DNA from 2 places in the Clostridium sp. 1001283B150225_161107_B6 genome. Region 2 is predicted to be linked to the other one. Evidence: a T-box and tRNA genes for the amino acid it is inferred to sense, from the RefSeq annotation. Region 2 holds a T-box; the other holds one or more tRNA genes.
What was found. The T-box of region 2 lies ahead of pheS (phenylalanine--tRNA ligase subunit alpha). A T-box ahead of a tRNA ligase gene usually reads a tRNA of that ligase, here a tRNA-Phe.

Region 1: it has a tRNA-Phe gene. The T-box ahead of pheS (phenylalanine--tRNA ligase subunit alpha) is inferred to sense a tRNA for this amino acid. The anticodon was not compared.

What each region holds. Positions count from the first base shown of each region.
Region 1 covers NZ_JADNMD010000020.1:181-12,148, forward strand. Annotated here, with positions in the region: gene I2H39_RS28040 (LacI family DNA-binding transcriptional regulator) at 1-871, opposite strand, end outside; gene I2H39_RS28045 (pyruvate formate lyase family protein) at 1,182-3,593, shown strand; gene I2H39_RS28050 (glycyl-radical enzyme activating protein) at 3,643-4,551, shown strand; gene I2H39_RS28055 (rhamnulokinase family protein) at 4,567-6,033, shown strand; gene I2H39_RS28060 (sugar ABC transporter ATP-binding protein) at 6,046-7,536, shown strand; gene I2H39_RS28065 (ABC transporter permease) at 7,539-8,504, shown strand; gene I2H39_RS28070 (sugar ABC transporter substrate-binding protein) at 8,552-9,637, shown strand; gene I2H39_RS28075 (class II aldolase/adducin family protein) at 9,692-10,339, shown strand; tRNA gene I2H39_RS28080 (tRNA-Gly) at 10,449-10,519, opposite strand; tRNA gene I2H39_RS28085 (tRNA-Phe) at 10,547-10,619, opposite strand; gene I2H39_RS28090 (sigma 54-interacting transcriptional regulator) at 10,852-11,968, shown strand, end outside.
Region 2 covers NZ_JADNMD010000001.1:731,300-743,267, reverse strand. Annotated here, with positions in the region: gene dnaJ (molecular chaperone DnaJ) at 1-113, shown strand, start outside; gene I2H39_RS03355 (transglutaminase-like domain-containing protein) at 277-1,761, shown strand; gene I2H39_RS03350 (sugar nucleotide-binding protein) at 1,848-2,741, shown strand; gene I2H39_RS03345 (hypothetical protein) at 2,765-3,355, shown strand; gene I2H39_RS03340 (biotin transporter BioY) at 3,401-4,012, shown strand; gene I2H39_RS03335 (DNA-3-methyladenine glycosylase 2) at 4,097-5,008, opposite strand; T-box leader at 5,174-5,445, shown strand; gene pheS (phenylalanine--tRNA ligase subunit alpha) at 5,597-6,616, shown strand; gene pheT (phenylalanine--tRNA ligase subunit beta) at 6,665-9,097, shown strand; gene I2H39_RS03320 (diguanylate cyclase) at 9,285-11,968, shown strand, end outside.

The sequences.
Region 1 (11,968 bases), on a different contig from region 2:
GATGGAGATTGCTGATAACATTATCAAATCCTACAATGGACATGTCCGCCGGAATCTTTAATCCCAGGGAATATGCTGCATTCAAAGCTCCCAGGGCGATGATGTCATTACAGCAGATGATTGCTGTTGGGGCGGCTGGAAGGGAGAGGAAGTAGTTGAGCGCCTGGCTTCCGGCCTGAAGGGTCAGCTGTGGGTTTCTGTCATAAATGTATTCCTGGATAACGGGAAGGCCCTTTCCCGTCATTGTCTCTATGTAACCATTCTGTCTGGAGATTACGGAATCCATGGGTGTGCCGCAGCCGACAAATGCAATTTTCCTGTGACCCAGATTGTAAAGGTAGTCCACAATGGGCTGCATCATCTGCCTGTTATTGGAACGCACACTGGAAAACTTGCCATGTGTTTTCCGGTCCAGGAACGCAATTGGAATATGAATTTTGCAGGCTTCAAAAATATCGGAGTCAACGCCTTCTGTCAGGATTATACCTGCGCACCGGTTGGCAAGACAGAAATAAAGATATTTCTTTTCCAGCTCAGGGCTGCTGCCGGTATCGCAGATAAGGAGCATATAGTTGTGTTCCAGACATATCTGGTTCAGCTCTTTAATCAGGCTGATAAAAAAAGGGTTCTCCATATCATATATAAATACGGCAATGGTATTGCTTGTCTTGGAAAAGATTTTTTTGACAGGCTGATTCGGTATATAGTTATATTCCTCAATTATTTTCTGCACTTTCTCCCTGACTTTTTCAGATGTCATTTCTGGATTGTTGATGACACGCGACACAGTTGCAGTAGATACTCCTGCCAGTTTTGCAATGTCCCTGATTCCAATGTATCCGCTGTTTTCCGAACGGCCTTCCTTGTTCATACGGTTTCTCCTCCTGGTTTTGAAGGGTGAAACTTGTTTCATAAATAAGAAAATAAGTTTCATCCAACCATATCATATTATAGTTGAAATAAAAATAATTGTAAATATGAAAAAAATGTAACAGTTTTACTTGAAACGAAAGAGCAATACATAAAACATAAGATAGAGCGAGAAATAATTGCTAAAAAAAGAGAAAAAAATATCATATTGTATGAAAAATGCACAAATATAATATTGACAACAGGGTTATAAAGTGCTATATTGAAAATGTAACAAGTTACATACACGATGTGAATGTGAGGGGCGGAACATGAATACAAGAATAGAAAGATTGAGAAAACGGTTATTTGATGCAGACCCGCGTATTTGTCCGGAGCGGTGTACCTATTTTACGGAGTCTATGAAGAAATCAGAGGGTAAACCAATTGCACTGCGGCGTTCCCAGGCATTTTATGATGTACTGGCCCGTATGACGGTTTATGTGAATGAAGATGAGCTGATTGTAGGAAATCAGGCGCAGTGGCCAAAGGCATCTCCGATTTATCCGGAGTATTCCACAGACTGGCTGGAAGCAGAATTAAATGGTTCACCCTTTTTCCCGGATAAAAGACCTGGCGATAAGTTTTACTATACGCAGGAAGATAAAGACAAAATATTAGAATGCGTAAAATATTGGAAAGGTAAATCCCTGTATGAAAATCTGAGAAAAACGCTTCCGGATAAAATCAACCAGGCCTGGGATGCCAATGTGATTGATGATACATGGGTTTCAGCAGCCGGCCTGGGCAATGTTATTGTGGATTATAAAGGCGTGGTGGACAAAGGCTTGTCCGATGTCATGAAACGGATAGAGAATAAGCTTAAGCGTCTGGACCCAAGAGAACCAGGCAATACAAGAAAAAGATGGTTTCTTGAGGCTGCCCTTCAGGGTAATCAGGCGGTGGTGATGTTTTCCAACCGTATTGCTGATTGCTGCAAAGAACAGGCAGAACAGGAGACAAACGCAGCACGCAGAGAGGAGCTTCTTAAACTGGAAGATATATGCAGGAATGTTCCACTGAATCCTGCCAGGACCTTCCATGAGGCAGTCCAGGCCATCTACATGATTCTCCTGGCGGTTCATCTGGAATCCAACGGCCATGCCATATCCCTGGGGCGTTTTGATCAATATGTATATCCCTACTATAAAAAGGATTTGGAGGAAGGCAGAATCACAAGGGAAGAGGCCCTGGAGATAGTTGAGTGCTTTTTCATCAAATGCAATGAACTTAACAAGCTCAGAAGCTGGCCGGATACAGAATTTTTTCTGGGATACCAGATGTTCATCAATCTTGCCATTGCAGGACAGACAGTGGATGGTAAGGACGCTTCCAATGAAGTTTCCCACCTGTGTGTGGAAGCATGTGAGAATGTAAGACTGTTTACACCGTCTGTATCCATTAAGTGGTTCGAGGGAACCAGTGATGCGTTCATGATGAAGGCGCTTAAGGCAGCGGAGCGGCATCAGGGCGGCCAGCCGGCATTTTATAATGACAAGGCATTTATCAGAACCCTTGAGAATATGGGAATCGCCGAGGAAGACAGGGTGGATTGGGTTCCGGATGGATGTATTGAGGCCTCTATTCCCGGAAAGTGGGATTTTGCGGCCAAAGGTCCATGGCTGAATATGGAGAAGGTGTTGGAAATCACGCTGCATGACGGCACAGACCCCAAGACCGGATACCACTTTGTGGATTTGGAAAAATCTGCAGGGGATTGTGGCAGCGTAAGGGAACTGATGGAATTATATAAGCAGACCCTGGATTATTTTATGGGGCTGCAGGTGGAGACAGAGCATATTAATGATGAAATCCACATACAGCAGGATATCAATGCATTCCGCTCCTCCCTCGTATATGACTGTATCGAGAGGGCCATGGACCTTGTGGAAGGCGGCTCTGTTTACTCAGCGGACGGAGGGCCTACAGCAGGTACCATCAGCGCAGGCGACTCTCTGGCGGCATTGGATGAGATTGTATTTAACCAGAAGCTTCTGACCATGGAACAGGTACTTCACGCTATGAACACAAACTATGAGGATATGGACACAGTGCCCTCCGGACCGGAAATCAGAGCCATACTGGTAAATAAGGCACCTAAATTTGGAAATGATGATGAGAGGGCTGACAAGTGGGTGGTGGAGCTGGAGGATTACATTGGTTCCAGCTACAGGTATAAATATAGAAGCTCAAAGTATGGAAAAGGACCGGTCCCCTGCTGCTATTCCTACAGTCAAAGCCCTGTGACCGGTAATATTGCCTTTGGAAAGAGCATTGGGGCCACGCCGGACGGGCGCAAGGACGGACAGCCGGTTAACAACGGCATTTCTCCCGCCAATGGTTCGGAGAAAAATGGAGCTACGGCAGCCTGCAATTCCGTCATGAAATTGCCCAGCATATGGTTCCAGAAGGGCGCTATATTCAATATGCGTCTGTCCAAGGGAGCTCTGGATACCGATGAGAATAAAGAAAAGGTAATTGCCATGATTAAGGTTCTGTTTGAAAACTACGGACAGCAGATTCAGTTTAATGTGGTGGATAACAAAGTGTTTAAGGAAGCAATGGAGCATCCGGATGAATATAAGGATTTGATGGTCAGGGTTTCCGGTTACAGTGCGTTGTTTACATCTCTGTCCCCTGAGTGCCAGATGGATGTAATAAGCAGGGCAGAGCTGGAATTATAGCCGTTAACACGCTCCAGGCAGCAAATAGTAAATAGGGGGAATAAGGAAAATGAGGGTTTGCAATGTATTCAACATAGAACGTTTTGCAACAGAGGATGGCCGCGGTATCCGTACCGTAGTATTTTTAAAGGGCTGTTCCCTGCGGTGCAGATGGTGTGCAAACCCTGAATCCCAGAGAGCGGGGACAGAGGTCCTGGTTAAGGCAAATGCCTGCATAGAGTGCGGAAGATGCAGGGTCCTGTGTCCTGAGAAGGCCATAAGTTATATGGAAGGTTACGGATATATTACGGACCAGAGTAAATGCAGGCAATGCGGCGTCTGCGTCAGGGAGTGCTATGCAGACGCCAGGGAGATGATGGGGAGGAGATACAGCGAGGAGGAGCTTCTTGCGGAAATATTGAAGGACCGCCAATATTATGGAATGTCAGGCGGCGGTGTTACGTTCAGCGGAGGAGAGCCTTTGTACTACAGCGAAGTCATAGGGGCCATTGGGGAGCAGATGCATTTGAGGGGTTATAACACCCTGGTTGAAACATGCGGTCATGTCCCTCAGGAGGCGCTTGAAGACATAAACGGGCGTGTCGATGCGGTTTATTATGATTTTAAACAGATTGATTCTGAAAAACATAAAGAATTGACAGGTGTGGATAATACCTTGATACTCAGCAACCTGGAGTGGCTGTGCGGGCACTACCATGGGGAATTGTCGGTCAGATATCCCTATATTCCGGGCTGCAATGACGATGAGGCGTCCATCAATGGTTTTTTCAAGTACATAAAAGGTTTGAAGCATATATCTGAGATTGTATTTCTTCCCTATCACAGGCTGGGTCTTCCGAAATACCAGGGGTTAGGAAGAAAATATGAGATGGGCAATATGCCATCCCTTAAGAAAGCAGACTTATCATTCCTGGTACAGTGGGCAGGAGAATATGGTTTGGAGATTAATATCCGATAGGAGGCAGGGGTGTTGATGAAGCGGAATATGGTAGCGTTTGACTGTGGCAATTCGTCATGCAGGGTTATCCTGGGGGTGTATGACGGGGAGCAGATAGCCGCAGAGGTTATTACCCAGATACCAAATTACATGGTCAGGGTACATCAGTATTTCTATTGGGACATACTGATGATTTACCAGAAACTGTTGGAGGGGCTAAAGGAGGCGGTAAAACGGGCCGGAACCATCCACTCAATCGGTATCTGTACATGGGGAGTGGATTTCGGACTGTTTGACAGGCAGGGATTTATGATTCAGAATCCGCTGTCATACAGGAACAGCATAGGGGCCGAGGTTATGGAACAGATGCCTGACGAACAGAGATTATATCTGTTCAGGCAGACTGGTATCCTGTGCGATAAGATTAATTCGGTTAATATGATAAAGGGAATGATGGAGAAGATGCCGTCGGTATTTTCCAACGGCCACAAGCTTCTCATGATACCGGATATTTTAAATTATCTCTTTACTGGCTGCATGGTAAACGAGCCCAGCGAGTTATCCACAACCCAGCTGATGGATGCCAAGAAAAGGCAGCTGAGTGAAGACGTGTTGGGGGAGATGGGAATACCTTCCGGCTTATTTGCTCCAATTGGCAAACACGGCACGCCAATTGGCATGCTTCATTCCGGGGTAAAGGAAATACTGGGTATATCCTATGATGTTCCGGTTATCTGCGTGCCGTCCCATGATACGGCTGCTGCTGTACTGGCAATTCCGGCAGAGGAAGAAGAGTTTTTATTTGTCAGCACAGGAACCTGGGCGCTTATTGGTATGGAGCTGGAGGAGCCCATTATAAATGATGCGGTGAGAATAAGATGCCTGACCAATGAAATAGGGGCATTTAATAAAATAACCCTGCTGCAGAACAGCGCCGGAATGTTTATCATCCAGCGCATTAAGGAAGAGTATGAGGAGGAAAACGGGGCTATAGGCTGGGAGGAGCTTAATGGTCTTGGAGACCGGTATGGGGGAACGGTTCCTCTGTTTCCGGTCAACGATGCCAGGTTTTTTAATCCGGTACATATGGCGGATGCGATATGGGATTATCTTGTAAAGACCGGTCAGGTTTCCGGAGAAAAAGACTGGGCGGCAATCATATGCAGTTTCCAGAATTCCATGGCCCTGAGCTTTGCGTCAGTGATACAAGGCCTGGAGGAAATAAGCGGAAAGAAAAAAGATACTGTTTATATGGTAGGCGGCGGCTCCCGGAATGTCAGGTTATGCCAGATGACGGCAGATGCCACGGGCAAGAAAGTGGTGACAGGGGGGAAGGAAAGTACTTCCCTGGGAAATCTGGGAGCCCAGATAAAGTACTTTGAGCCTGAGATGACAGTGAGGGAAATCAGGAACCTTATTGGAAGGGGCATTGAGAAAACAACGTATTGCCGCAGAAAAGATTCCGGTGAGGCATTGAAGCGGTATCAAAAACTAGAAGGATAAGGGGGCCTGTCCATGGACGGATGTATATTGAGGATGTGCGGGATTAACAAAAGCTTTTTTGGTGTTCCCGTGCTGAAAAATGCGCAGCTGGAGGTACTTCCCGGGGAGGTTCACGTCCTTTTGGGGGAAAATGGAGCAGGTAAATCCACACTGATTAAAATTCTGTCAGGGGCATACGGACGGGAAGGCGGTGACATCGTGCTGGACGGCAGGGAGCTGGCGCCCATGACGCCGAAGGAGGCTCTGGATGCCGGTATCAGCGTGATTTACCAGGAGTTCAATCTGGTGCCGGATTTGCCTGTATATGAAAATATATTCATTGGAAAAGAATATGGCCGGGGGCTTCTTGTGGACCACAAGCGGGCTATAAAAGAGGCAGAGGGATATATGAGGCGGGTCGGCCTGGAGGTCAGCCCTAAGACGCTGGTCCGTGAACTGAGTGTGGCCCAGAAACAGCTGGTGGAGATAGCCAAAGCCATATCCAATCATGTAAAGGTTCTGGTTCTGGATGAGCCCACAGCGGCCATCACGGACAAAGAGACAAACATGCTCTTCGGAATCATCCGTGAACTTCAGAAGGAAAAAATCGGAATTATCTATATTTCCCACCGTATGAGCGAGCTGTTCGAAATCGGGGACAGGTGCACGGTTATGCGTGACGGAGAATATATAGGAACCGTGGAATTGTCTGAAACCACAGAGGACGAGCTGACAAAGATGATGGTGGGACGCACGGTTAGTTTTGAAAAGATTGCCAATGAAGCGGTTGACATGAACCAGGTGGTGCTGAAGGTTGAAAATCTGGGATATAAGGATTTCCTGAAGGACATATCATTTGAGCTGCATAAAGGCGAGATACTGGGATTTGCAGGTTTGGTGGGCGCGGGCCGGACAGAAGTGGCAAAGTGTATGATAGGCGCTTACAGGAAAAACAGTGGTACGGTTACATATAAGGGTGAAACCTTGTCCAATAGCCTGTCCAAAAATATCGAAAAGGGAATCGTCTATCTGAGCGAGGACAGGAAGGATGAGGGATTGGTTCTCATGCATTCTGTCATGGATAACATTGCATTACCCAATTTAAAGCAGCTTGCCAAGCCGTTCATCCGGAAAAAGGAGATGGCGGAACGCGCTAAGTATTACATTAAGAGTCTGCGGATTAAAACCCATACGCATCTAACAGAAGCAAAGAACCTGTCCGGCGGTAACCAGCAAAAGGTGGTTATTGCAAAATGGCTGTATTCCAATGCAGATGTATATATATTCGATGAGCCCACAAGGGGAATTGATGTTGGGGCCCGTGATGAAATATATAATATCATGTATGACCTGGTCAGCCAGGGGGCCTCTATTATCATGATATCCTCCGACCTTGTGGAGGTGCTTAAAATGTGCGACCGGGTTGCCGTTATGAGGGAGGGTGTCCTGGAGGCCATATTGGACAATACCCCGGATTTGACGCAGGAAACCATATTAAAATATGCGATGCAGGGAGGAATATAGGTATGGAGAGTTACAAAGAGGGTGTTAAGGCAAAGCTGCCGGCATTGACTTTATATCTCGGACTGATTGTTATTTTTATTGTATTTGCTGTAATCTGCAGCATGATGGGGAAGAACTTCCTGACCCTTAATAATATGTTCAATATCATTACGCAGGCCAGCATCATTTCCATAATTGCAATCGGGGCTTCCCTTGTTATTGTCACCGGCGGCATTGATTTGAGCGTTGGGTCCATTGTGGGGTTTGTGGGTATATTTGGAGGACTGATTCTGAAAGCAGGCATGCCTCTGGTTGCCATGGGGGTTTTGTGTATAGCGGCAGGTGCTGCCTTTGGTCTGGCCAATGGATGTCTGGTCAGTTACGGAAAGGTGCCGCCGTTTATAGTGACGCTGGGGGCCATGCAGATTGCCAGGGGCCTTGCGCTTCTGATTAATGGGGGGCAGCCCATATCCAGTTTCCCCAAGGGACTGGGAAGCCTGATGGCCTCCAAGGTGCTGGGTACAGTTCCGGTGTCTGTTATCTATGTGTTTGTGTTCTACGCAGTCATTATCTTTGTCATGGCATATACAAAGTTTGGAAGACATGTTTATTCCGCAGGAGGCAATATCTGCGCTGCCAGGCTTTCAGGAATCAATGTAAACAGGACTGTGCTCATGGTGTATGTCTTAAGCGGCGTATTTGCTGCCATTGGAGGCATCATGCTTTTGTCCCGTCTTACATATGCAGACCCTAATGCAGGCTCAGGCTATGAAATGAACGCGATTGCTTCCGCTGTTATCGGAGGAATCTCCTTATCAGGCGGGAAAGGAAAGATAGGGAATACCCTGGTGGGAGCCATCATCCTCAGCACCCTGACCTGCGGGCTCCAGATAATGAACGTTGCCACCTATTATCAGACCATTGTCACGGGAATCGTTATCATAGCAGCAGTGTTTGCTGATAAAAAGAAAGAGCGCCAGAGCGAATAGAAGAGCAAAATACAAAACGTATTTGCAAATAAAGGAGGAAATTGATTATGAAGCGAAACATGACGGCAGCAGTGATGGCATTGGCAATGAGTACGGTTATGACGGCAGCGGCGCTAAGCGGCTGCGGCCAAACTCCAAAGGAGACAGTGCCTGAGACAACCAAAGCGCAGACAGAAGCCCAGACCGCGGAGACAACCGGGGAGAGCGGAAAGGACGGGGAGAGCAGCACTGGGGCTGCATCAGGCAGCTATGAGGATAAGACCATTGGATTTGTGGGTATGACCTTAAACAACGAATATCATATCACCCTTGCCAACGGCGCCAAAGTGGAGGCAGAGGCAAAGGGTGTGAAGATTGAGGTTCAGGCCGGAGACCAGCATGCCAGCGCAGATGCGCAGCTTGGTATTATTGAGAATATGATAGCCAACAAGGTGGACGGAATTCTTCTGGTTCCCAGTTCTTCAGACGGTCTGGAATCCGCCCTTACAAAATGTAAGGAAGCAAACATTCCTATCATTAATCTGGATACAAAGCTGACGGATGAAAGCCTTGCCAATGTTGGTCTTGACATTCCGTTTTATGGAACCAACAATTACGAAGGCGCCAAACTGGCGGGAGAATATGTTGCGAAGAACTTTGAGCAGGGTACAAAGACAGCCATACTTAAGGGGATTGAGGGACAGACCAATGCAGCGGACCGCTACAATGGATTTTTAGAGGGAGCCGGGGACACGGTGACCATTGTGGCTGAACAGACAGCAAACTGGGAAGTGGACCAGGGATACACGGCTGCCCAGAATATCATAAGTGCCAATCCGGATGTGGAACTTTTCTTCTGCTGCAACGATAATATGGGGATTGGAGCATTGAGAGCCATTAAGGAAGCCAATATGCAGGAGCAGATTCAAATCATTGGATTCGACGCTGTCAGCGAAGCTCTGAACCTGGTGGAAAATGGGGAGTTCCTGGCAACCGTGGCACAGTATCCGGCTGAAATGGGAAAACTGGGCGTGGACAACATGTTGAAACTATTTGACGGCGGCGAGGCAGAATCCTATATTGACACCGGAACGGAAGTGATTACCAAGGACAATGTAGGCGAGTTTAAGGATTATTTAAAGACGTTTGAGTAGGAATAAGTCGGAATAAATTAGGGCTGCCTTCCGGCAGCAGAATGAGAGGCGGAAATGGATTTTAAAAAATGTATCGTAGAGAGCGGAAAGAAACTGGAGAATTCAGGACTTACTGTTGAGACATGGGGAAACATCAGTATACGCGACCCTGAAACAGGATTGGTGTACCTGACGCCCAGCGCCATGAAGTACAGTACGATTGTGGAAGACGATGTTGTGGTCTGCAGGCTGGATGGGACAATTGTGGAGGGTCACAGAAAACCAACCATTGAGACAGGGCTTCACCTGGCCATATACAGAAGCAGAGAAGAGGTAAATGCAGTCATCCATACCCATCCCATGTATTCCATGGTATATGCCACCCAGGGTAAGGATATTCCTCTTATCATAGACGAGGCGGCCCAGGCCATGGGAGACATCTGTAGATGCACCCAGTATGCATTGCCGGGGTCAGAGGAGCTGGCTTCGGAATGTGAAAAGGCGCTGGGAAAAGAGGCTAACTCTTGTCTTCTGCACTCCCATGGAGCTGTCTGCGTAGGCGAGAACATGGACGCGGCATTTAAAGTGGCCGCTGTTCTGGAGGCCACGGCCAGGATTCTGTACATGATTGAAGCTACAGGAGGAAAGCCTGCAGGTATAACGCCTGAAAATGTAGCAGTAATGAAGGACTTTGCAAAAAATCACTATGGTCAGGGTAAATAAAGGTTATAGGAAAAAGAACGCAAAAGGCAACCGTATATCGCTGTTGCCTTTTGCTGCGCTATGAATATCGGATAAACAAAAAAAGCCCGTACAAGGCTTTTACATAAAAAGCAGGTGATGGGAATCGAACCCACGTATCTAGCTTGGAAGGCTAGTGTTCTACCATTGAACTACACCTGCATAATGACCATGACACCACATGGTCAATGCCCAAAGTCGGAATCGAACCAACGACACGAGGATTTTCAGTCCTCTGCTCTACCAACTGAGCTATCTGGGCATTTGCCTGTCCGGAACAAACAGGAGGTTTCCTGTTATACAAGGTTCCTTCAGCGACATCAACAATTTTACAGGATTTCTCTGATATTGTCAAGATGAAATTTGAGTAAAATTATGTTTTCTCATTCCTTTCTCACCTCTTTCTTATCCGCTATGGTGCGCTAATGCAGATTGCCAAAGTATTTTGAGTAATATATACTTATTAGAAAGAAAAGGAATAATGAGGTTACTATATGAAAGAAAATATTTGCTGTGTGACATACGGTGAACTTAGTTTTCTGGTAAACAATGTAATCAGTAAGCTGGAGGATACCTGTGATTTCCAGATTGTAGAGGGGCTTAGAGAAGAAACCTTAGAGAAGATAGATAAAGCAATTCTGGATGGGGCGGAGGTAATTATAGCCGGAGGAGCCAATGCGCAGGTGATTCGGGGTTATTTTAATATTCCTGTATTGGAATATAAGGTGACGCCTCTGGATTATATTACAGCCATACATAAGGGATTTGGCTTAGACTGCAGAGTGTCCCTGGTTCACTATAAATTCCCTATGAATGAAAGAATGAGGGAATGCCTGCGCTATATGGGGATGGAGACAGAGGAAATTGTTTATGAGGACATGGAGGATTTGGAACAGAAAATGTCTTCCAGCGGCTGCAATGTCTTTGTAGGATATGCCCTGGCAGTGGATGTTGCGCGCAGGATGGGAAAAGAGGGTGTCTTGCTGTATTCCGGTGAGGACAGTATTTTGGATACAATTGAAGAGGCCAGAATCCTTATTAAAGAACTGCGCAAAGAAAAGGAAAAGAATGAATTTGTGAGAGCCACTATGGATTACAGTCCCAATGGCCTTATGTTTCTTGATACGGATAAAAATATCATTGACTGCAATCAGAGTATATTCAGTCTGGTTGAAAATTCAGGGGCGGTGCTTAGAGGCAGGAAACTATCGGAGGTATTGCCGCAATGCATGCCAATTCAACAGGAGGAAATAGAGTCTCTGGTTGTTGATATACATGGGCAGAAGCTGTTGGAACGCTGGGTGCCAATCTGTTCCGGCACAGAGAATCAGACTGGGTATATGATTGTGCTCACCCCGTTTTCAGATTATAAAAAGGCAGAATTGGATTATCGCAAACGGAAATTGGAGCAGAGACAGGCGTGCGGATTTACTGCCAAGCATACGTTCAGGGATATTATTGGGAGTTCCTATAAAATGAAGGCATGTCTGGACGAGGCGGAGCTGTTTGCCCAGAGCAGTGCAGCAGTCTTATTGTCCGGAGAGACCGGGGTGGGAAAGGAGCTGTTTGCCCAGAGCATTCATAATGCAGGCCTGAGAAAGGACGGACCCT
Region 2 (11,968 bases):
CGGAGCGTATGACCCAGGCCCAGAAGGAAGCCTTAAGGCGGTTTGACGACGCAATGAACGGCGTCGCTTCCCAGGAGGAAGAGAAACCTAAGAAAAAGGGTATTTTCAAATAGATACGTATTACCATGAGCCCGGACAGGCAGCACCAGAGTCTGTCCGGGCTTTTACGTCCATGCCCGGTATTGTGCAACGGACAAAAAAGGGTAATGACAGACAGGATGCTGCAGCAGGGGAAATGCTGCGGCAGGGAGGATGGGGGAGGCTGGGAAAATGGCCGTGACAGGTAAAAAGGAGAGGGAGAATCAGATGGATAACAGTTATTTTGAGACGCTGGCGGTTCCGCTGCCGGAAGACATAGAAAAGCTTAAGTGGAGAGGGGAATTTGACAGGGCTGCCAGGATTATAGACAACAGGCTGAAAAGAGACATTCCATTGGTCTTAAAAAAGCGGCTTATGATTGAAAGAGAGATTCTTAAGCGGATGCCGGAACAATACCCCTATACATGGAGTGAGGCTTTGGCCATGCTGCGGGATAATGTAAGGGATTTTGAGGACAGCGAGCTGGAAACCCTGTGGGAGGAGGATGCAGCGGATTGGATTTACGTGGACGGAGAGGTCCGCTTCCGAAGCAGTTTCCTGAGAAATGTGTTAAAGACCAGAAAGGAATATGAGAACCGGGCCCTGGACCGGGAACTGGTCCGTTCCAAGGCAGAGAACTTTGCGCTGCTTAACAGGACCATTGCCGCCATGAAAGAGCAGGGAGGCGCGGGATGCAGATTCCGCATACGCGGGACCCTTGCAATCCGGGAGGAGGCAGAGCGGGCAGGGGAGGAAATCAAGGTCTATCTTCCGCTTCCCATTGAATATGCCCAGATAAAGAACGTGAACGTCCACAGCGTCAGAATCGGGGGAAGGGAAGCTGAAAATTGGGAATATACCATTGCGCGGGCGGATGCCTTTCAGCGTACCATCTGCTTCCATACAAAACACAGGAAGGGACAGGAATATTCGGTGGAGTTTTCCTTTGAGAATCAGGAAACGTATCTGGATTTCTCCTGTGAAAGCCTTAAACATGGCGGGCCGGAACCTGGCTCAGAACGGGGCGCAGAGTCCTGTCGGAAAAATGGTTCTGCTGAAACGCCGGAGGCCTGGCTGGTTCAGCAGCAGCCCCATATCCGTTTCACCCCTTTTATCCGGGAACTGGCAGCCGGGATAGCGGGTGAGGAACAGGACCCCTTGAGGAAGGCCAGACGAATATACGACTATATTACCACCCATGTGATGTATTCCTATGTGCGCAGTTATTTTACCCTGACTGACATCCCCCAGTATGCTGCATCATCCATGAAGGGAGACTGCGGAGTGCAGGCGCTGCTGTTCATCACCCTGTGCCGCGCGGTTGGTATTCCTGCCAGATGGCAGGCAGGTCTTTATACATCACCCTTTGAAATCAGCTGCCACGACTGGGCGCAGTTTTATACAGAATCCCATGGCTGGCGCTATGCGGACTGTTCCTTCGGCGGGGCGGCTTACCGGGAGGGGGAGACGCAGAGGTGGGATTTTTACTTTGGCAATCTGGACCCCTTCCGCCTTCCGGCAGCCAGGGAGTTCGGACATGAGTTTGAACCGCCCATGGTCCATTTGAGGAACGACCCCTATGATAACCAGATGGGGGAGGCGGAATACGGGGACAGAAGCCTTCTGGAAGAGGAATACAACACAAAATATGAGATGATTTTCCAGGAGAATCTGCCATATTAAAAAAGAGCCCGATAAAATATTAAGAAATCCGTAAAGAATTGTAAGAATTAGTAGGCTATAATGTTATCATATCTGCAGAAAGGTATATGGACAGAATGAAAAGACGCTTATTGATTACCGGGGCCGGGGGATTTCTCGGTTCCAGGATTTGTGAATATTTTAGTGGCAGAAACGGATATGAGGCAGTGGGGGTGACACACAGGGAGCTGGATATTGAGGATTTTGTGGCTGTTTCCGCCTTTGTAAAGGCCATCCGGCCGGATTATGTCCTGCACTGTGCGGCAATTTCCAACACAGGCGCCTGTGAAAGAAATCCAATCCTCTCAGAAAAAGTGAATGTACGGGGAACCGTCAACCTGGCCAAGGCGTGCAGGAATGCCGGCAGCCGGATGATATTTACCAGTTCCGACCAGATTTACAATACATCCCACTCCCTGGAGCCCAACCGCGAGGGCAGTGAAGGAAAGCCGGGAAATGTGTATGGAAGGGACAAGAAGCGGGCGGAGGATTCCATGTTTACGTATCTGCCCAATGCAGTGGCCCTCAGGCTTACATGGATGTATGACGCCCCGTCCAGGGGAAGGGTGGCAGGCCAGGGGCTTTTACAGAAGCTGATGGATGCTCTGAAGGAACGGCAGGAGGTGGAGTTTCCTGTCCATGATTACAGGGGAGTCACCTATGTGTGGGAAGTGGTGCGCCATATGGAGGAAGCCATGGAGCTGCCCGGAGGCGTGTACAACTTCGGCAGTGAGAACCGTTACAGCACCTTTGACACGGCCAGACTGTTCCTCAGGGAACTGGCGGGCAGTGATTCCGGCAGCATACTGAAGCGCAATGAAGAACGGTTTGCCTCCTGTCCCAGGAACCTGACCATGAATACGGACAAGATAAGGTCCCACGGTATCCGGTTCTTCAATACCTCAGAGGGAATCAGGAAGTGCTGCATGGAACACAGGGAAATGTCCCAGGCACGGTGCTGAACGGCTATGAAAGGACGCATGATATGAGTAAACGGAATATATCGCCCCAGGCTGTCAGAATCTGCGGTCTGACCCTGCTCTGTCTGGTTATCATGTTCGGGGTGGCTGCGGCCAACAAGGCAAAGGGCGGAGAAAAGCTGGTAAGTGAATATACGGTACAGGATGAGACACTTCCAAGACATGTGAAGTTTGAGTCCATGCCGTCGGACATGCCCCAGATGACAGCTGCCTGGTATTTTAAGTATAGGGGTCTGGGACAGTTTGATATGTGTAAAAGGCTGTTTCCCCAGAATCAGCTGGAGGCCCTGAATTTTGACCAGGAGGACATGGATTTTAAGGACGGTTATTATATACAGGAATATATTGTCCATGGATTTGAGACACTGCCTCAGGAGGCATACGCGGACCAGAAGGAACATTATGACCAGCTGGCGGCATCCTGCGGATATGAGGGGTACAAGGTGGTCCGTGTCTCCTTTGCCCAGAGATGGTCACCAAAGGCTCTGGAGAGAGGTCCCCAATGGGGGGACGGCGAATTTACCAGGGATTTTGCAGTGGGCAGGGAGTCTGGACTGCGGGAAAAATGGAAGATATTTGACCTGGGCATGATGTGATTTGCCTGACAGGAAGATTTTTATAAGACAGAAGGAGTGGAATACATGAGACAGGGAAACGGCACAGGAAGCCATACAATGGTACAGCGGCACGGGATGGCAAGGGATCTGACGGTCTGCGGGCTGTTCACGGCACTGACAGCAGTGGGGGCCTTTATCAAGATTGTGATACCGGTGGGGGCGGATACCATGAATTTTACCCTTCAGTGGTTTTTCGTGCTTCTGGCCGGTCTGCTTCTGGGCTCCAGAAGGGCCTTCCTCAGTGTGGCCACCTATCTTTTGATTGGGCTGGTGGGAATCCCTGTTTTTGCCCGGGGCGGCGGGCCCTCTTATCTGATACGGCCCACTTTTGGGTTCCTGCTGGGATTTGCCCTGGCAGCCTATGCGATGGGAAAGCTGTGCGAGTGGATGCACGCCTCAAAGCCGGGAGCCTGGCTGTTCTCCGCCACGGTGGGCTATGTGATTTACTATGGGATGGGAATTCTTTACTTTTACTTCATCACCCACTTTGTGGTGGTGACCCCCAACACGGTGGGCTGGGGAGCAATTTTTGCGGTCTACTGCCTGCCTACCATGATTCCGGACTATATACTCTGTATCCTGGCAGTGACGGTGGCGGGACGCCTGCGGCCTTCCATGGGACGGCTTATGGAGTGACGCAGGCCGGATGAAGCCGGCCAGCTGAGGCAGGCCGGGGGAACGCAGGCCGGATGATGCCGGTCAAATGCACAGGTCCGCAGATTATTCCCTTCCCTGCCTGACACTGCGTTCATAATAGAAAATATACTGCTGCATGATGCCGGCACAGCCGCTGTATCGCCCGAACACATCCTTTACGATTGTTTCGCAGAGATGGTTTTTGGGGATGCGGCGGTATTTTTTGGGGTCAAAATACTGTTCCGTCAGGATTTTTTCAATCCATGTGTCCACGGGAAAGGCATCTATATGGTGGAGGCCGAAGAGGCATACGCAGTTGGCCACCTTTTTGCCGATTCCGTAAAAGCCTGTGAGATACTCCATGGCATCCTTATAGTCCAGGGATGCCAGATGGGAAAGGTCCAGCCTGCCTGAAACCGCGTCCTGGCAGAGCCTGTGGATGTACTTTGCCCGGTAGCCCAGCTTAAGCCCCATCAAATCCTCCAGGGAAGCAAGGGAGAGCTGACTGGGAGTTGGGAAGGAGAAGGCCGGGGAAAGAAGCGTCCCAAGGGCATCTTCCTCCGCCAGAGGGGTGCCGTACCGGCTGCTGAGGGCCTCCACCAGCTGGCGTATGTTTGGAATTGTCTTTTGCTGGGAAATCACAAAGGTGATAATCATTTCCCATGGGTCCTGGCGCAGGATGCGGATGCCTGCCCCGCTCATGGCCGCTGCCAGAAGGTAGGTATTTTCCCTGTCAATGGAAGCGATGACAGCCTGGTAGTCCCGGTCCATGTCCAGATAGGACAGCCAGAAGGAAAGGTCCTCATGGGGGCAGTCCAGGCAGGTGTAAGATTCTTCCTGCCAGGCGCGCAGGACGCGGAGACCGCTGGTGAGCCGGTAGCCGTTCACTGCGCCGGAAGGATATGTATGTTCCGGCAGAGGAACCATGCGGAAGCACTGGCCGGACTGATGAATCTGCTGCAGGTCCATGCAGGGTGTTTCATAACGGTGAATCATATGGGTATGCCTTTCTTTTGTAAGGGATTTTGGAGGGACCTGGGGTAAAAAGGTCCCTTGATATAACTTTACCCCTTCTTTTTTTCAAAGTCAAATGTGATTTTCTGGCTTTCCGCTTGACATTTTCAGAAAATGTGACTAGAATGTAGGTTAGATTTGATAATCAGAAAAGCGATGAAGGTGCATAGTAGACGTTTATTTTCCATCAGAGAGGGGAGGCCACCGGCTGAAAGCCTGCCCGGGTTCAGATAGACGGTTGAAATTCCCACCGGAGCCGCACAGGCAAAAGGATGTTTTCACCAATCAGTGGAGGGATTCCGGTAGTCTGTGACGCAGGCACACGTTACGTGCATCAAGTGTCTGTATGGTCCGGGCGTAGAGCCTGGGAGGATACAGGAAGCAGGGTGGTACCGCGAGTTTACAGCCTCGTCCCTTCAGTGATGAAGAGACGGGGCTTTTTTGTTTCCCGGAACATGGGTCCGGTGAAACAAAAATGCTGCCCGGGGATTGCGGCCCGAAAGAGGGCCTGCTGCAGGCGGACAATCCCGGGAGCAGGATTCTATCTTGTTACAAAGAAAAGGAGAAGCCATGAAAGAGCAGTTAGAGAAAATCAAAGAAGAGGCGCTTAAGCAGATTGAATCTTCTGAAGCGCTGGAGAGACTGAATGACATCCGCGTGTCTTATCTGGGTAAGAAGGGAGAGCTGACGAACCTGTTAAAGAGCATGAAGGATGTTGCCCCTGAGGACAGGCCGAAGGTGGGCCAGATGGTCAATGATGTCCGGGGACTTATCGAGGGAAGACTGGAGGAGGCCAGGACTGCCCTGGCTAAGAAAGCCAGGGAGGAACAGCTGAAAAGGGAGGTTATCGACGTCACCCTTCCGGCCAAGAAGAACAATGTGGGGCACAGCCATCCCAACACCATTGCCCTGGAAGAGGTGGAGCGCATTTTCGTGGGCATGGGATATGAGGTGGTGGAAGGCCCTGAGGTGGAGTACGACAGGTACAACTTTGAGAAGCTGAACATTCCCAAGGGCCATCCGGCCAGGGACGAGCAGGATACCTTCTATATCAATGAAAATATCCTGCTGCGCAGCCAGACATCCCCGGTACAGGTGCGTACCATGGAAAAGGGCAGGCTTCCCATCCGCATGATTGCGCCGGGCCGGGTGTTCCGTTCCGACGAGGTGGATGCCACCCACTCTCCTTCTTTCCATCAGATTGAGGGCCTTGTGATTGACAGGAACATCACCTTTTCAGACCTTAAGGGTACTCTGGCGGAATTTGCCAGGGAGCTGTTCGGGCCTGACACAAAGGTAAAGTTCCGTCCCCATCATTTCCCGTTTACGGAGCCCAGCGCCGAGGTGGATGTGACCTGCTTTAAATGCGGCGGTTCAGGATGCCGGTTCTGTAAGGGGTCGGGCTGGATAGAGATTCTTGGATGCGGTATGGTACATCCCCATGTGCTGGAGATGTGCGGCATTGACCCGGACGAGTATTCCGGATTTGCATTCGGCGTGGGACTGGAGCGTATTGCCCTGCTTAAGTATGAAATTGACGACATGCGTCTGCTGTATGAGAACGACATCCGTTTCCTGAAGCAGTTCTAAGACCACGTGTCCTGATAAACATTCAAAGCATAGAAGGAGAGAGAACACATGAACACAGCATTATCATGGATAAAAGCATATGTCCCTGATTTGGATGTCACGGCCCAGGAATACACGGATGCCATGACCCTGACAGGAACCAAGGTAGAAGGTTATACATGTCTGGATAAGAACCTGGAAAAAATCGTTGCCGGAGAGATACTTGACGTTAAGCGCCATCCGGATGCAGATAAACTGGTGGTATGCCAGGTCAATGTGGGTGCGGCAGAGCCGGTGCAGATTGTCACAGGCGCCCCTAATATCACGGAGGAATCCGTAGGTGAAAAGGTGCCCGTGGTTCTGGACGGCGGACGCGTGGCAGGGGGCCACGACGGAGGCGCCCTTCCTGAAGAAGGAATCAGGATTAAGCAGGGCAAGTTAAGAGGCGTGGAGTCCTGCGGCATGATGTGTTCCGTGGAGGAGCTGGGAACCAGCAGGGATATGTACCCGGATGCCCCTGAGAGCGGAATTTACATCCTGCCCAAGGACAGCGTACCGGGCTCGGACGCAGTGGAAATCATGGGACTCAGGGATGTGGTGTTCGAGTATGAAATCACTTCCAACCGCGTGGACTGCTACAGTGTGATTGGCATAGCCAGGGAGGCTGCCGCCACCTTTGGAAAAGCGTTCAAAGCGCCGGTGGTCACTCCCACCGGCAACAGCGAGGACATCCGCGACTTCCTGAAGGTGCGGGTGGAGAACAGCGAGCTGTGTCCCCGTTACTGCGCCAGGATGGTAAAGAATATAAAGCTTGCGCCCTCACCGCAGTGGATGCAGCGCCGTCTGGCGGCCAGTGGCATCCGGCCCATCAACAATATTGTGGACATCACCAACTATGTCATGGAAGAGTATGGACAGCCCATGCATGCCTTTGACTATGACCAGCTGGCCGGCCATGAAATCATAGTGAAATGCGCCAGGGACGGGGATGTGTTCCAGACACTGGACGGCCAGGAGAGAAAGCTGGATTCCACCATCCTCATGATAAATGACGGGGAAAAGGAAGTGGGCATTGCCGGTATCATGGGCGGAGAGAACTCAAAAATCACGGACAATGTGCAGACCATGGTATTTGAGTCAGCCTGCTTTAACGGCACCAACATCCGTCTGTCGGCCAAGAAGGTGGGGCTGCGCACGGATGCATCCGGAAAGTATGAGAAGGGACTGGACCCCAACACGGCGGAGGAAGCAGTGAACAGGGCCTGCCAGCTTATCGAGGAGCTGGGGGCAGGAGAGGTTGTGGGCGGCATCATTGACCTGTATCCTGAGAAGAGGACCTGCAGGCGCATTCCCTTTGACGCGGCTAAGATTAACAGGCTTTTAGGCACGGACATCCCGGAGGAAACCATGCTTTCCTACTTTAAGACCATTGAACTGGGCTATGACCCCGGGACAAAGGAGGTCATTGCACCTACCTGGCGCCAGGACCTGGAGCGCATGGCTGATTTGGCGGAGGAAGTGGCCAGATTCTATGGCTATGACAAGATTCCCACCACACTGCCGTCCGGCGAAGCCACCACGGGAAAGCTCTCCTACAAGCTTCAGATAGAGGAGGTTGCCAGGGAGATAGCAAGCTTCTGCGGATTTTCGCAGGGTATGACCTATTCCTTTGAGAGTCCCAGGGTATTTGACAAAATGCTGATTCCTGAGGACAGCGCCCTGAGGAATACGGTGGAGATATCCAACCCCCTGGGAGAGGATTTCAGCGTCATGCGCACCACGTCCTTAAACGGTATGCTGGCATCCCTGTCCACCAATTACAACCGCCGCAACAAGGACGTGCGTCTGTACGAGCTGGCCAATGTGTACCGTCCCAAGTCCCTGCCTCTGACCGAGCTTCCTGACGAGCGTATGCAGTTTACCCTGGGAATGTATGGGGACGGCGACTTCTTCACCATGAAGGGCGTGGTGGAAGAGTTCTTTGAAAAGGCCGGAATGCACAAAAAGCCCCATTACAATCCCAATGCAGAACATCCTTACCTTCATCCCGGAAGAAAGGCCGATATCCTGTATGACGGCACTGTGGTAGGCTTTCTGGGCGAGGTGCACCCGGATGTGGCTGATAACTATAAGATTGGCGACAGGGCTTACATTGCGGTTATCGATATGCCGTCCATCATGGACTTCACCACCTTTGACCGCAAGTATACCGGCATAGCCAGGTTCCCGGCTGTGACCAGGGACTTAAGCATGGTGGTGCCAAAGGATATCCTGGTGGGACAGATTGAGGACGTGATTGAGCAGAGAGGCGGAAAGGTTCTGGAAAGCTACAAGCTCTTTGACGTGTACGAGGGAGCCCAGGTACTGGCAGGCCACAAGTCAGTGGCATATTCCATTACCTTCCGGGCCAAGGACCACACCCTGGAGGAAAAGGAAGTTACAGCTGTGATGAACAAGATACTCAACGGTCTAAAGGGACTGGGAATTGAACTCAGGGCTTAAGAGGACATATCAAACAGAATAAGATATGGAAAGATAACTGCCGGCAGGATGGATTGCAACTGCCGGCAGCTGTTTTTTGCCTGCTTTTCCCCGGCTTTCCAGGAGTCCTTCTTATTGTAAGTCTTTGGAAAATGAAGTATAATTAAAACATACACATTTTAACACGCAGATGCGGAGGCATGGGTCTATGAAAACTGAGGAACAAACGATGGAACACATACATACGGATGAGCAGATGACCCTGCTGAAGGATTCCATGCCTGCAGGTTTTTTCCGCTGCCGTGCGGACGGGGACAGAAGGGTGGATATGGTTAACCATGAGCTTCTGTGCCTTTTTGGCTGTGCAGACACAAAAGAACTGAAGGAGCTGACCGGAGGGACCCTGAGGGGAATGATGGACGACAGGGATTACGACAGGGTTCTGGAGGCGTGTCTGGAACAGCTGCTGCTGAAAAAGGAAATCATGAAGGTACAGTTCAGGATCCGTTCCAGAGACAGAGGCATCTGCTGGGTGGACTGCCGCGGCCGCATGGTGGAGGATGCGAAAGGCAATACATGGATATACGCCGTGATGGTGGATGATACGGAGGCCCAAAACCAGAAGCAGGAATACTGGGAAAAGTCCATGCGGGATTCCCTCACAGGACTGTTCAACCGTGAGGCTGCTGTAGAGTCCGTCAACCAGTACATGCAGGGACAGGGCGGAACCAGGGACGGAGCCCTGATGGTCATTGACCTGGATAATTTTAAAGAGATTAACGACACAAAAGGGCATCTCTTCGGGGACAGCATCCTGACCGAGACAGCCAGGTGCATAGCGGGAAGCGTTGACAGCCAGGACACGGTGGGCAGGATTGGCGGGGACGAGTTTGTGGTATTTTCAAAGCAGCTTTCAGGCAGGGAAGGAATCATGAAATGGGGGAGGCAGCTCATAGAGGACATTGCATGTCTCCCCTCTGTGAAGAAAAGCGGAATCAGGCTGGGCTGCAGCATCGGGGCAGCTGTGTATCCAAAGGACGGCGCCACCTACGAACAGCTGTTCATGAAGGCGGACATGGCTCTTTATGCGGGAAAAAACTGGGGCAAGGGCCGCTGTGTGGTCTACGATTCTTCCTTAAGGCCGGCGGACGGCGGAAAACAGGGCCAGGGAAGATTTACGGACGGCACTGTCATTGATTCTGAAAACGGCCGCTACTTTGTGGCCAACAAGGTAATTCACTATGTGTTCAAGGCATTGTACGAGTCCACAGACCTGAGGGAGGCCATCAACACCATACTGAGAATCATCGGACTCCAGTTCAATGTCAGCAGGGCCTATATCTTTGAGGACCGTCCGGACGGTCTGGCCATGGATAACACCTTTGAATGGTGCAACGAGGGCATAGAGCCCCAGATTCACAAGCTCCAGAACATGTCCTACGAGTGGAGCGCCTTTGGATACAGGGAGAATTTCGGGGAGGACGGAGTGTTCTTTTGTATGGATATCGACCATCTCCCCAGGAATCAGAGGGAGGTGTTAAAGCCGCAGGGCATCCGTTCCCTTTTACAGTGCGGAATCTATGATTCCGGCCGGATGGTGGGCTTTGTGGGGTTTGACGAGTGCAGGGAAAACCGCCAGTGGAGCCGGGAACAGATTGAGGTGCTGACCTATGTTGCCAGGGTCATAGGGATTTTCCTCATAAAGGACAGGGCACAGAGAATCCTGAAGCAGCGGCTTACAACCCTGGAGAATGTGCTGGAGGAGACATCCGGAAAGGTAAGGGGCAGCAGCAGGGGAGCCTTTGACGCCCTGACCAATCTGCTGACAGCTGGAGCATTCCAGGAAAAGGCGGAGCAGTATTTTGAGACAGGGCCGGCGCCGGGCTCCACAGCCCTGTTCATCCTGGACATGGATGATTTCAAGAAAATCAATGAGAACAAAGGAAAGCTCTTTGGCAATGTGGTGCTGATGAATGTGGCCAACAGCCTGAAACGGGCCTGCCGGGAGGGGGATTTGATTGCCCGCTTCGGAGGGGATGAGTTCCTTGTACTTTTAAAAAATACGGACCGGGAAGATGCAGCCATGGTGGGCAGCACCATGCAAAGGGAAATAGGCAGCATACTGGCGGATTCCGGCCGTGGGCAGGAACGAATCAGCTGCAGCATTGGCGTACGCCTGGCCGGAGAGGGCGAGACAACTTTTTCCGATATCATTGTAAAGGCTGACCAGGCCCTGCACCAGGTCAAGACGTCCGGAAAGGGAGGAATCCTTTTCTACGAAGCTGTGGAGGACAAAGAGAAAAGCAGCATTTCTTACGATTACCTGAAGCAGGCCAGGGAGGCAAAGCGCCGGGAGCAGAGCAGTCTGGAGGATAAGACCACTACAGCCGTGGCCCTGGAGGTGTTTGAAAAATCCGCCACCTTTGAGGAGTCCATCCATATACTCATGGGATTTGTGGGCAACCGGTTCCGGCTGAACCGCATTGTCCTGTACATGAACGGGGAGGGAGCCCATGGGAAACAATCCGCATACCAGTGGGCGGACGGCAGGACCGCATTCCTGTATGACCCTACGGACAGCTTCCGCAGGGAAGAATTTTACATCTGTTATCATCTATATGACGGGAACGGCATTGCTGTCCTGAGGCGCAGGGAATATGGGACGTACAACACGGGCCTGAAGCGGATTCTGGACAGGGCCGGAGCTCAGACCATGCTGTCGGCAGGCATATTCATAGAGGGCAGGTACAGCGGCATGATACTTCTGGTGAACACGGAGAAGGAGAGGGAGTGGAGCCAGTCTGAGTGCACGGCTGTCTCAGAGATGGCCCGCATCGTTGCCTCGGGCATCAAGAACACATCCATGTTAATCGAAGCAAAGCAGGAGGCAGA